One region of the Arthrobacter sp. UYCu511 genome, then DNA from elsewhere that is predicted to be linked to it. Evidence: riboswitches for the same ligand, from Rfam matches in the RefSeq annotation. Region 1 holds a riboswitch; the other holds the start of a gene.
The links. Region 1 has a riboswitch for S-adenosylmethionine ahead of ABIB48_RS06640 (bifunctional o-acetylhomoserine/o-acetylserine sulfhydrylase). Riboswitches for the same ligand answer to the same signal wherever they lie in the genome.
Positions count from the first base shown of each region.

Region 2: another riboswitch for S-adenosylmethionine. It lies ahead of ABIB48_RS04955 (DUF1737 domain-containing protein); the one in region 1 lies ahead of ABIB48_RS06640 (bifunctional o-acetylhomoserine/o-acetylserine sulfhydrylase).

Region 1 covers NZ_JBEPPB010000003.1:206,817-211,261, forward strand. The annotation lists gene metX (homoserine O-acetyltransferase MetX) at 1-424, opposite strand, end outside; gene ABIB48_RS06640 (bifunctional o-acetylhomoserine/o-acetylserine sulfhydrylase) at 517-1,833, opposite strand; SAM riboswitch class IV at 1,909-2,026, opposite strand; gene ABIB48_RS06645 (Tex family protein) at 2,247-4,445, opposite strand, start outside.
Region 2 covers NZ_JBEPPB010000002.1:363,178-367,622, forward strand. The annotation lists gene cls (cardiolipin synthase) at 1-165, opposite strand, end outside; gene ABIB48_RS04940 (HdeD family acid-resistance protein) at 352-957, shown strand; gene ABIB48_RS04945 (aminodeoxychorismate lyase) at 1,023-1,952, shown strand; gene ABIB48_RS04950 (Pr6Pr family membrane protein) at 1,958-2,599, opposite strand; SAM riboswitch class IV at 2,744-2,862, shown strand; gene ABIB48_RS04955 (DUF1737 domain-containing protein) at 2,968-3,228, shown strand; gene ABIB48_RS04960 (rhodanese-like domain-containing protein) at 3,225-3,617, shown strand; gene ABIB48_RS04965 (O-succinylhomoserine sulfhydrylase) at 3,628-4,445, shown strand, end outside.

The DNA.
Region 1 (4,445 bases):
TGACCGCATGCCACGAGGTGACGCCCAGGCGCGACGACAACCGGGCCTCGGCCTCGACAGAATCACGGATGGTGATGAAGGGGAACCGGGAACCGTAGGGTTTGCCGTCCTCCGCAATACTGGAGGGGCCGGTGGTTCCGTAACAGCCGCCCAGCATGTTGGCGCACACCACAAAGTACTTGTTGGTGTCAATAACGGCGCCGGGGCCAACGAGGCCTTCCCACCAACCATCTTCCTCGGACTCGCCTCTGCTGACGTGCGTGCTTCCGGTCAAGGCATGTTGGATCAGCACGGCATTGTCACCGGCGGCGTTCAATGTCCCCCAGCATTCAAAAGCCATGGTCACCGAGGGCAGCACGCCCCCGGCCTCTAGGGGAAGGGCGCCGATCTCGATCGAGCGCAACACACCTCCGCCTTGTCCCACAGCTGCACAGAAGTCCTCACCAACAGGTTGCGCCGCGGCAGCAGCGAACCCCGAGGACAACAAGCCCTTATCCACAGCCCGTCCCACGCGGATCACGCCGATTTTGCGGCGCGGAACCCGGCTTCAAGGTCAGCGATGATGTCTGCAACATTTTCCAAACCCACCGACAAGCGCACCAGACCCGGCCGTACACCTGCGGCCAGTTGCTGCTCCGGCGTGAGCTGGGCGTGGGTGGTGGAAGCGGGGTGGATGACGAGGGAACGCACATCACCTAAGTTAGCCACCAGCGAGTGCAGCTCTAGGCCGTCAACAAAACGCTTGCCAGCCTCGAGCCCTCCCAAGATGTCAAAACCGATGATGGCACCAGTGCCGTTGGGGCCGTACTTGCGACCGCGCTCAAACCAAGGGCTGGAGGGAATGCCCGCGTAGGCCACAGCCTCCACGTTTTCATTTCCTTCCAGCCACTGTGCCACCGTGACGGCGTTGCTGACGTGCCGTTCCACGCGCAGGCTCAGCGTCTCGATGCCCTGAGCGATCAGGAAGGCGTTGAACGGGGAAATTGCTGCTCCCAGGTCACGCAGCAACTGCACACGAGCCTTGAGAATGTAAGCGAGATTGGCACCTAGTGCGCAGCCCACACCCAAGTCACGGGCATAGACCAGACCGTTGTAGCTTTCATCCGGGGTGTTGAAGCCGGGGAACTTCTCCGGGTTTGCAGCGAAATCAAACTTGCCGCCGTCAACTATTACCCCGCCAATGGCCGTACCGTGCCCGCCGAGGTACTTGGTGGCGGAGTGGATGACAATGTCCGCACCCCATTCCAGCGGGCGGATCAGGTACGGGGTGGCCAGAGTATTGTCCACAATCAGCGGCACACCGGCCTCGTGGGCAATCGCGCTGATGTTTTCCAGGTCAAGGACGTCCTGGCGCGGGTTGGAGACCGTCTCGCCGAAGAAGGCCTTGGTATTGGGCTGCACGGCGGCACGCCACTGATCCAGGTTATCGGGATCGGCAACGAAGGTGACCTCAATGCCGAGCTTCTTCAGCGTGTGGGCCAGCAGGTTGAACGTGCCACCGTACACGCTGGGGCTGGAGACAATATGGTCCCCGGACTCGGCAATGTTCAAGATGGCGAACGTGGTGGCGGCCTGCCCCGAGGCCAGCATCAGCGCACCAACGCCGCCTTCAAGGCTCGCGATGCGGTCTTCAACAACGGACGTGGTGGGATTGCCCAGGCGCGTGTAGATGGGCTCCAACTCGGTCAACGCGAAGCGGGCGGCAGCGCTCTCTGCGGACGGGAAGACGAAAGACGTGGTCTGATAAATGGGGAGGGCACGGGCGCCGGTGGTGGCGTCGGGCTCCTGACCTACGTGGATCTGACGGGTTTCAAATGACCAACCGTTGCTCATGGTTGTTTCCTTCACACTAGAGGCCTACGGCAAAGGCCCTCCACCGCGCCATGCGGGAAGGGCCTGAACGGATATGGCCCGCGCTTGCACCTCAAACCGGATGGTTCGGTGCCAGGTCTTCACCCGGGGCACCCCGCCGCGGAAGGAGGGTTGCCGGTCAGCAAGCCGGGGCTATTCGCTGACACTCATGACCTGCCTCCAGTGTGAAAGAATGCCCAAGATTTCGCAAGAATATGACGAGTTTATGACTTTTTGCGAATATTTGCGTGGAATTTGCGCAAGAGAGAGCTTTAGGGCGAATTAGTCACTGATATTGGAGAGATTTTTCCCCCTGCACGGCGCCCGGCAGGGTTTCGGGTGTAGATCGGGATCATTTTCCACTGGCTTGACCGGGCTGGCCGGTAAGCGAGTGATTACTTTCCTAGGCCTGCGCGGCGCAGGGCTTCTGCCATGGCTGTACTGGCTGTGTTGGTGGTATTAGCCGTATTGGTGGAGGTGCCCGTCCCTCTATCCCGGGGCTGCCCGCCTTGGCGGCCCTGCGATCCCGGATTCCCCTGCCGGCGCTGGCCGCTAGCTCCACTCTTCGGAGCCGGGCCGCCACTCTTGGCCGCCGGGTTGCCACTTTGGGGCGCACTGCGCGCAGGTGAGGGACCTCCTAACGCGCGGGAGCCGGCGTCGGGCTTGGCGTTCCTCTCCCCGGCTTGATCATCAAGGCGCAGCGTCAAGGAGATGCGTTTGCGCTCGGGCTCAACTTCTAGAACCTTCACCCGCACCACTTGACCGGATTTAACCACGGTGTGCGGGTCCGAAACGAAGCTGTTGCTCATGGCTGAGACGTGGACCAGCCCGTCCTGGTGGACACCAATATCGACGAAGGCTCCGAAGGCGGCCACGTTCGACACGGTGCCTTCTAGAATCATGCCGGGGCGCAGATCGGTGATCTTCTCAATGCCCTCAGCAAAGGTGGCAGTCTCAAAACGGGGCCGGGGATCACGGCCAGGCTTTTGCAACTCGGAGATGATGTCAGCAACCGTGGGCAGACCAAAGTCACCGTCCACGAAGTCGGCCGGGTTCACGCCACCCACGGCCCCAACGCCTCCGGCAATATCGTGGGCCCCTGCACCCACTGCAGCGAGGATTTTACGTGCCACACCGTACGCTTCAGGGTGCACACTGGAGGCATCCAGCGGCTCCGCTCCCCCGGTGATCCGCAGGAACCCGGCACACTGCTCAAAAGCCTTGGGCCCCAACCGCGCCACCTTGAGCAGTTCGCGCCGCTTGCTGAAGGGCCCGTGCTGGTTCCTGTGAGCCACAATATTCTCGCTCAACAAGGGACCCACTCCGGCCACCCTCGCCAACAACGCAGGTGAAGCAGTATTCAGGTCCACCCCCACGGCGTTGACACAGTCTTCTACGACGGCGTCGAGGGAGCGGTCCAGCTTGGCCGGCGTCAGATCATGCTGATACTGCCCCACCCCAATGGATTTGGGTTCGATCTTGACCAGTTCGGCCAGCGGGTCCTGTAGCCGGCGAGCAATCGAGACAGCGCCGCGCAAAGACACATCCATGCCAGGCAGTTCGGCACTAGCCAAGGCGGACGCCGAATAGACGGACGCGCCAGCTTCGGAGACCACCAGCTTGGTGACCTTTCGCTCGGGATTGATCCGCTTGAGCTCAGCCACAAGTTCAGTGGCCAACCTGTCAGTTTCACGGCTCGCCGTGCCGTTGCCAATAGCAATCAACTCAACGTCATACCTTTGCGCCAGTGATACCAGGGTTGCCAGGGATTCGTTCCAGCGATTTACCGGTGCGTGCGGGTAAATGGTATCCGTTGCCGCTACTTTGCCGGTCCCGTCCACGAGCGCCACCTTGGTACCTGTGCGCAGGCCCGGATCAAGGCCCAAGGTGGAGCGGTTTCCGGCCGGGGCGGCGAGCAGAACATCGCGCAGGTTTGCAGCAAAGACCCGCACTGATTCCTCTTCTGCACTCTGGAACAAGCGCACGCGCAGGTCCACCGAGAGGCGGGTCAGGATGCGTGTGCGCCACGCCAGCTTGGCACTGGTCACGAGCCAGGAGTCGGCAGCGCGGCCGGATTCGGCAATGCCAAGTGAGTGGGCCACGGCGTTTTCATACTTGGCGCGGGCCTGCACTTGAGCGTCTGCATCGCGGGTATCACCCTCTGCCAAATCCAGTGAGAGCACACCCTCTTTTTCACCGCGCAACAGGGCCAATACCCGGTGGCTGGGCAGGGTGTGCGGCGGCTGTGCGAAGTCAAAATAGTCCTTGAACTTCTCCCCGTCGGAGCTCTTGCCCGCCTTGACGGAGGACCGCAGCCGGCCAGTTTTCCAGAGCCGTTCACGCAGCTCGCCCACCAAAACCGCGTCCTGACCAGCACGTTCAATCAGGATGGCTCGGGCGCCGGCAAGCGCGTCATCGGCTGTGTCCACACCGCGTCCGGCATCCACGAAGGCGTCAGCCTCTACGGCCGGGAACTTTGAGGGGTCCGCCAGCAGCGCGTCGAGCAAAGGCTCCAGACCCGCTTCCCTAGGCGTATCCGCCTTGGTCTTGCGGGTGGATTTGTACGGCAGGTACAGATCCTCCAGCTCCGATTT
Region 2 (4,445 bases), on a different contig from region 1:
TACATAGGGCAGGAAGAAGATGCACAGCAGCCACGCCATGGCAGTAGTGGGGCGCCGGTTTCCCGGAATCACACCCAAAACAACCACTCGGATGCCAAAATCCACCAGTACAATCAGCGCAGACAGCCAGACACTGCCTGTGGGCAGGCTAAACGCCGTCCAAATCACGCATGCCTCCTAGCTAAACCGGCTTTTCAGCCGCGAGTGACAATAGCCTAACGGCTCTTTCGCACAGGCCCACTCGCAACGCTGGCCGTGTGACGTGCGCCAGCTGTGACTTGCTGTGCTCGGGTGAGGTGCTGCGGCTATGCTGAGCATAATTTGAACTTCCCGAAGTGAGGATGTAGCGCCATGAGCAGCTCAAACAATCCAACCGTCAGCATGGACGTTTTTGCCTTAGATCCGCAAAAAATCACGGAGAAGGCAGTAAAGGGTTTGCGCCTAGCCTTTGCCATTAGCGGCGTTGCGGCCTTGGTTCTCGGTATTATCCTGCTGTTGTGGCCCACCAAGACTCTGGCTGTGGTGGCCGTAATCTTAGGCATCAACTTCCTCATCACTGGTGGTATCAAGGTAGCTGTTGGCATCTTTAGCCACAGCCTTTCCGCCGGGATGCGGATCCTGGATGTTCTCTTGGGCCTGTTCGTGATGGTTGCCGGCATCATCGCCCTGCGTAACTCGGCCGCGACGGGCGAGCTCCTGCTGGTATTCACCGTCATCATGATCGGCATCGGCTGGATTATTGAAGGCATCATCGCCATGGCCGAAGCCGGCAAGGGCCCCACCCGCACCTGGGCCATCGTGTTCGGCGCCATCAGCGTGGTAGCCGGCATCACGGTGCTCGCTGTTCCCGTCTGGACCGCACAATGGCTGTTGCTGATAACAGCCATCATGCTGATCATCTTGGGTGTGGTGGGCCTGGTCCGTGCCTTCACCTTCGGCAAGTCCCTCACACGCTAGTACGACTGCGAGGGACCCAGACCGAGGCACGAGGGCAGGGAGCGGGTGGGGATAAGATCTCAGTCATGACAACTCTGGTTTTCTTGGACCCCGCCCACCCGGCCGGCCGCGTTGCAGACGCCACCGTTCCCAACATTCTGGTTACGGATCAGGGGCTCACCCGCGGTGACGGGATCTTTGAATCCATGCTCGCTATTGATGGGGAGCCACGCAAAATCCGGGCTCATTTAGATCGCCTTGCCGTCTCGGCCAGCACCATGGACCTACTCATCCCTGACGCCGGGGTGTGGCAGGCGGCAATTACGACGGCGCTCACAGCTTATGCTGCCGGGGCACCAGAGGATTCCGCAGACCACGGTGCAAGCAACGAATCTCGCCAGTGCGTGGTTCGCCTTATCGCTACCCGAGGCCCCGAGGGCGCCAACTCCCCCACAGCGTGGGTCACGGTCAGCCCGGTGTCCGCCTCGTTGGCTGCCCAGCGGGAGAAGGGCTTGGCCGTGCTCTTGTTGGAGCGTGGCTATGACAGCGATATTGCAGCCCGTGCCCCTTGGCTTTTGATGGGCGCCAAAACACTCTCCTACGCCGTGAACATGGCCGCACTTCGGCACGCACACCACCAGGGCGCGGATGACGTGATCTTCACCAGCGGTGACGGGCTCGTGTTGGAAGGGCCCACATCGTCAGTTCTTCTAGCACACGTTAGTGACGATTCCGGCGTACCGCTCAAGCGGCTCATCACCCCGCATTTGGACACCGGGATACTGCCCGGCACCACGCAGGGCGCACTGTTCGCAGCTGCGCAGGAAGCCGGGTGGGAGCTGGGTTACGGTCCACTAACACCTGCCGATCTGCTGGATGCCGACGCCGTGTGGCTCATTTCCAGCCTGCGGCTACTGGCGCCCGTGACCACCATTGACGGGAAGGAAATCGGCACGGCCGCCATCCGAGCCGAGCTTACGGCGGAACTATCGGCGCTCCTGGCCACCACGTTGTAAACACATCAGTTCGACTGACCGCTGGGCACAGGCCTAACAAGCGGGCGGAGCTTGTTGCCCAGAAGAATCAGCACCGCGCTGGCGATCAGGAAGGCTACCGCGATCCCCACACAACTGAGCAGCACGGCGCCGTAGCCCCCGTTGCCGGGGTTCAAGAAGGGATAGGCGTACCAGTCCGTGGCGGCGCCCCGAATCAGGGAATAGGCCAAATATGCCAGCGGAAACAGCACTGCAACACCCAACCGGGTCAGCGGGATGGGCCGGCGCGGCGGTTGGATCAACCAATCCGCGACAACCGCAATGGGCATGATGTAGTGCAGCCAGGTATTGATCCAGGGCAGGAGCGCGCCGAGATCCACCTCGCGCAACAGGGCGGTGAACACGATCCCCACCAGGGCCATGCACACCACCGATACGCACCGCAGAACCTGCCAAGCCGGGCCCAGCTCCTTCCCGCGCCAGGTCAGTACTGACTCCGTGAGCAGGACGGCGGCGGCAAGAATATTGGACAGGTTCGTGAAGTAGCTGAAGAAGTTCAACACGTTGAAACCGTGGCTCAGGTGAATGCCAAATTGGATGCCCACTGCCACAAGAGTGAACGCGCCGAAGAGAAACCGTAGTGCCGCCAACAATCGCCGAGTTGTCATGGGTTTCATCATGTCATGGACGCGGCAGAGATATCAGGTCCGTCCCGCCACCATGTGAACGGATATCTGGGTGTCGCCGTCATGTTTGTGCACACTGGCAGGTTCTTCACCGGACCCGGCACGTGGTGTGCTACTTTCAAGGTGAGTAATGAGTGCCAGCGTTAAGCCCTGACTTGCTGGCCGGCAACCCTCTTTCCGGCGGGGTGCCTCAGGTGACTACTCGGCAAACCAGCTACCTAGGCTGGCGTTTGCAAGCGTGAACTTTCCTTGTGGTGCGGGCTCAAGAGCGGACATTTACAACCAACTCTTCGTCAACTGCCACCAGCTCCCGTTTGCAACGCGCAGCCATTTGCAATGAGGAGAGAACCATGACCGCGGACGAATCCCCCCTGGCCTACCGGCTCATCACCGGCCCTGATGACCGCTCTTTTTGCGAGCGCATTTCCACCGCCCTTGCCGACGGCTATGTGCTGCACGGCGGCCCCGCCCTCACCTACAACGGCACCAGCGTCATTTGCGCGCAGGCCGTGATTCTTCCGCAGGCCGTGGCCAGCAGCGATGCCGCCGTCGCCACTGCCGTGGATGATCTCGACGCCGAACTTGAGTTTGATGGCGAGGGCATCGCATGAGCTACGCGGGAGATGTGAGCCCGGGCGCAGCCTGGGAAGCTGTAGCCGCGGGGGCAACACTCGTGGATGTACGGACAGCGGGCGAATGGGCACACATTGGCGTCCCCGACACCTCAACGCTGAAATCAGAACCGGTTTTTATCCAGTGGAATCTCGCCGCGGGCGCCCGCAACCCTGATTTTCTGGCAGAGCTGGCGGCAGCAGTACCCCCGGAAAAGCAGCTGATAGTGCTGTGCCGCTCCGGTGCCCGCTCTATTGCCGCCGCCGAAGCAGCCACAGCCGCCGGGTACACCGCCTACAACGTACTTGAAGGCTTTGAAGGAGAAACTGATCCCTACGGAGATCGGATTCTCAACGGCTGGAAGAACCGCAACCTCCCCTGGCGCTAAGGAAATATCATTGAGCAACTTTAATGAGCACGCAGCCACTTGGGGGCAGGACACCCAGGCGGTACGCGGCGGGCTTGACCGCAGCAATTTTCAAGAAACCTCCGAAGCCCTCTTTTTGAACTCCGGATTTGTCTACGAATCGGCGGAAGCTGCCGAGCAGGCGTTCACGGGCGAGGTGGACCGCTTCGTGTATTCGCGCTACGGCAACCCGAGCGTGGCAACCTTCCAGGAACGGCTGCGGCTGTTGGAAGGAAAAGAGGCGTGCTTTGCGACGGCGTCGGGCATGTCAGCCGTATTCACCGCCTTGGGTGCCTTATTAGCAGCCGGGGACCGAGTGGTGGCAGCACGGTCCCTGTTCGGCTCCTGCTTTGTGATTCTGAATGAGCTGCTGCCGCGGTGGGGTGTGGAGACCGTATTTGTTGACGGGCCGGAACTGGATCAGTGGCGCGAGGCCTTATCGGTGCCCACCACGGCCGTTTTCTTCGAGTCACCGTCGAACCCCATGCAGGAAATCATTGACGTGGCAGCTGTGTGCGATCTAGCTCATACCGCTGGCGCGCAGGTGGTGGCCGACAACGTCTTCGCAACTCCCTTGTTGCAGCGTTGCGGCGATTTCGGCGCGGACATCATCGTCTATTCGGGCACCAAGCACATTGATGGCCAGGGCCGGGTGTTGGGTGGCGCAATCCTCGGCACCAAGGAGTTCATCGAAGGGCCCGTCAAGAACCTGATGCGCCACACGGGCCCGGCGCTCTCCGCGTTCAACGCATGGGTGCTCACCAAGGGCCTGGAAACCATGAATCTGCGGGTTACACACTCGTGCAGCAA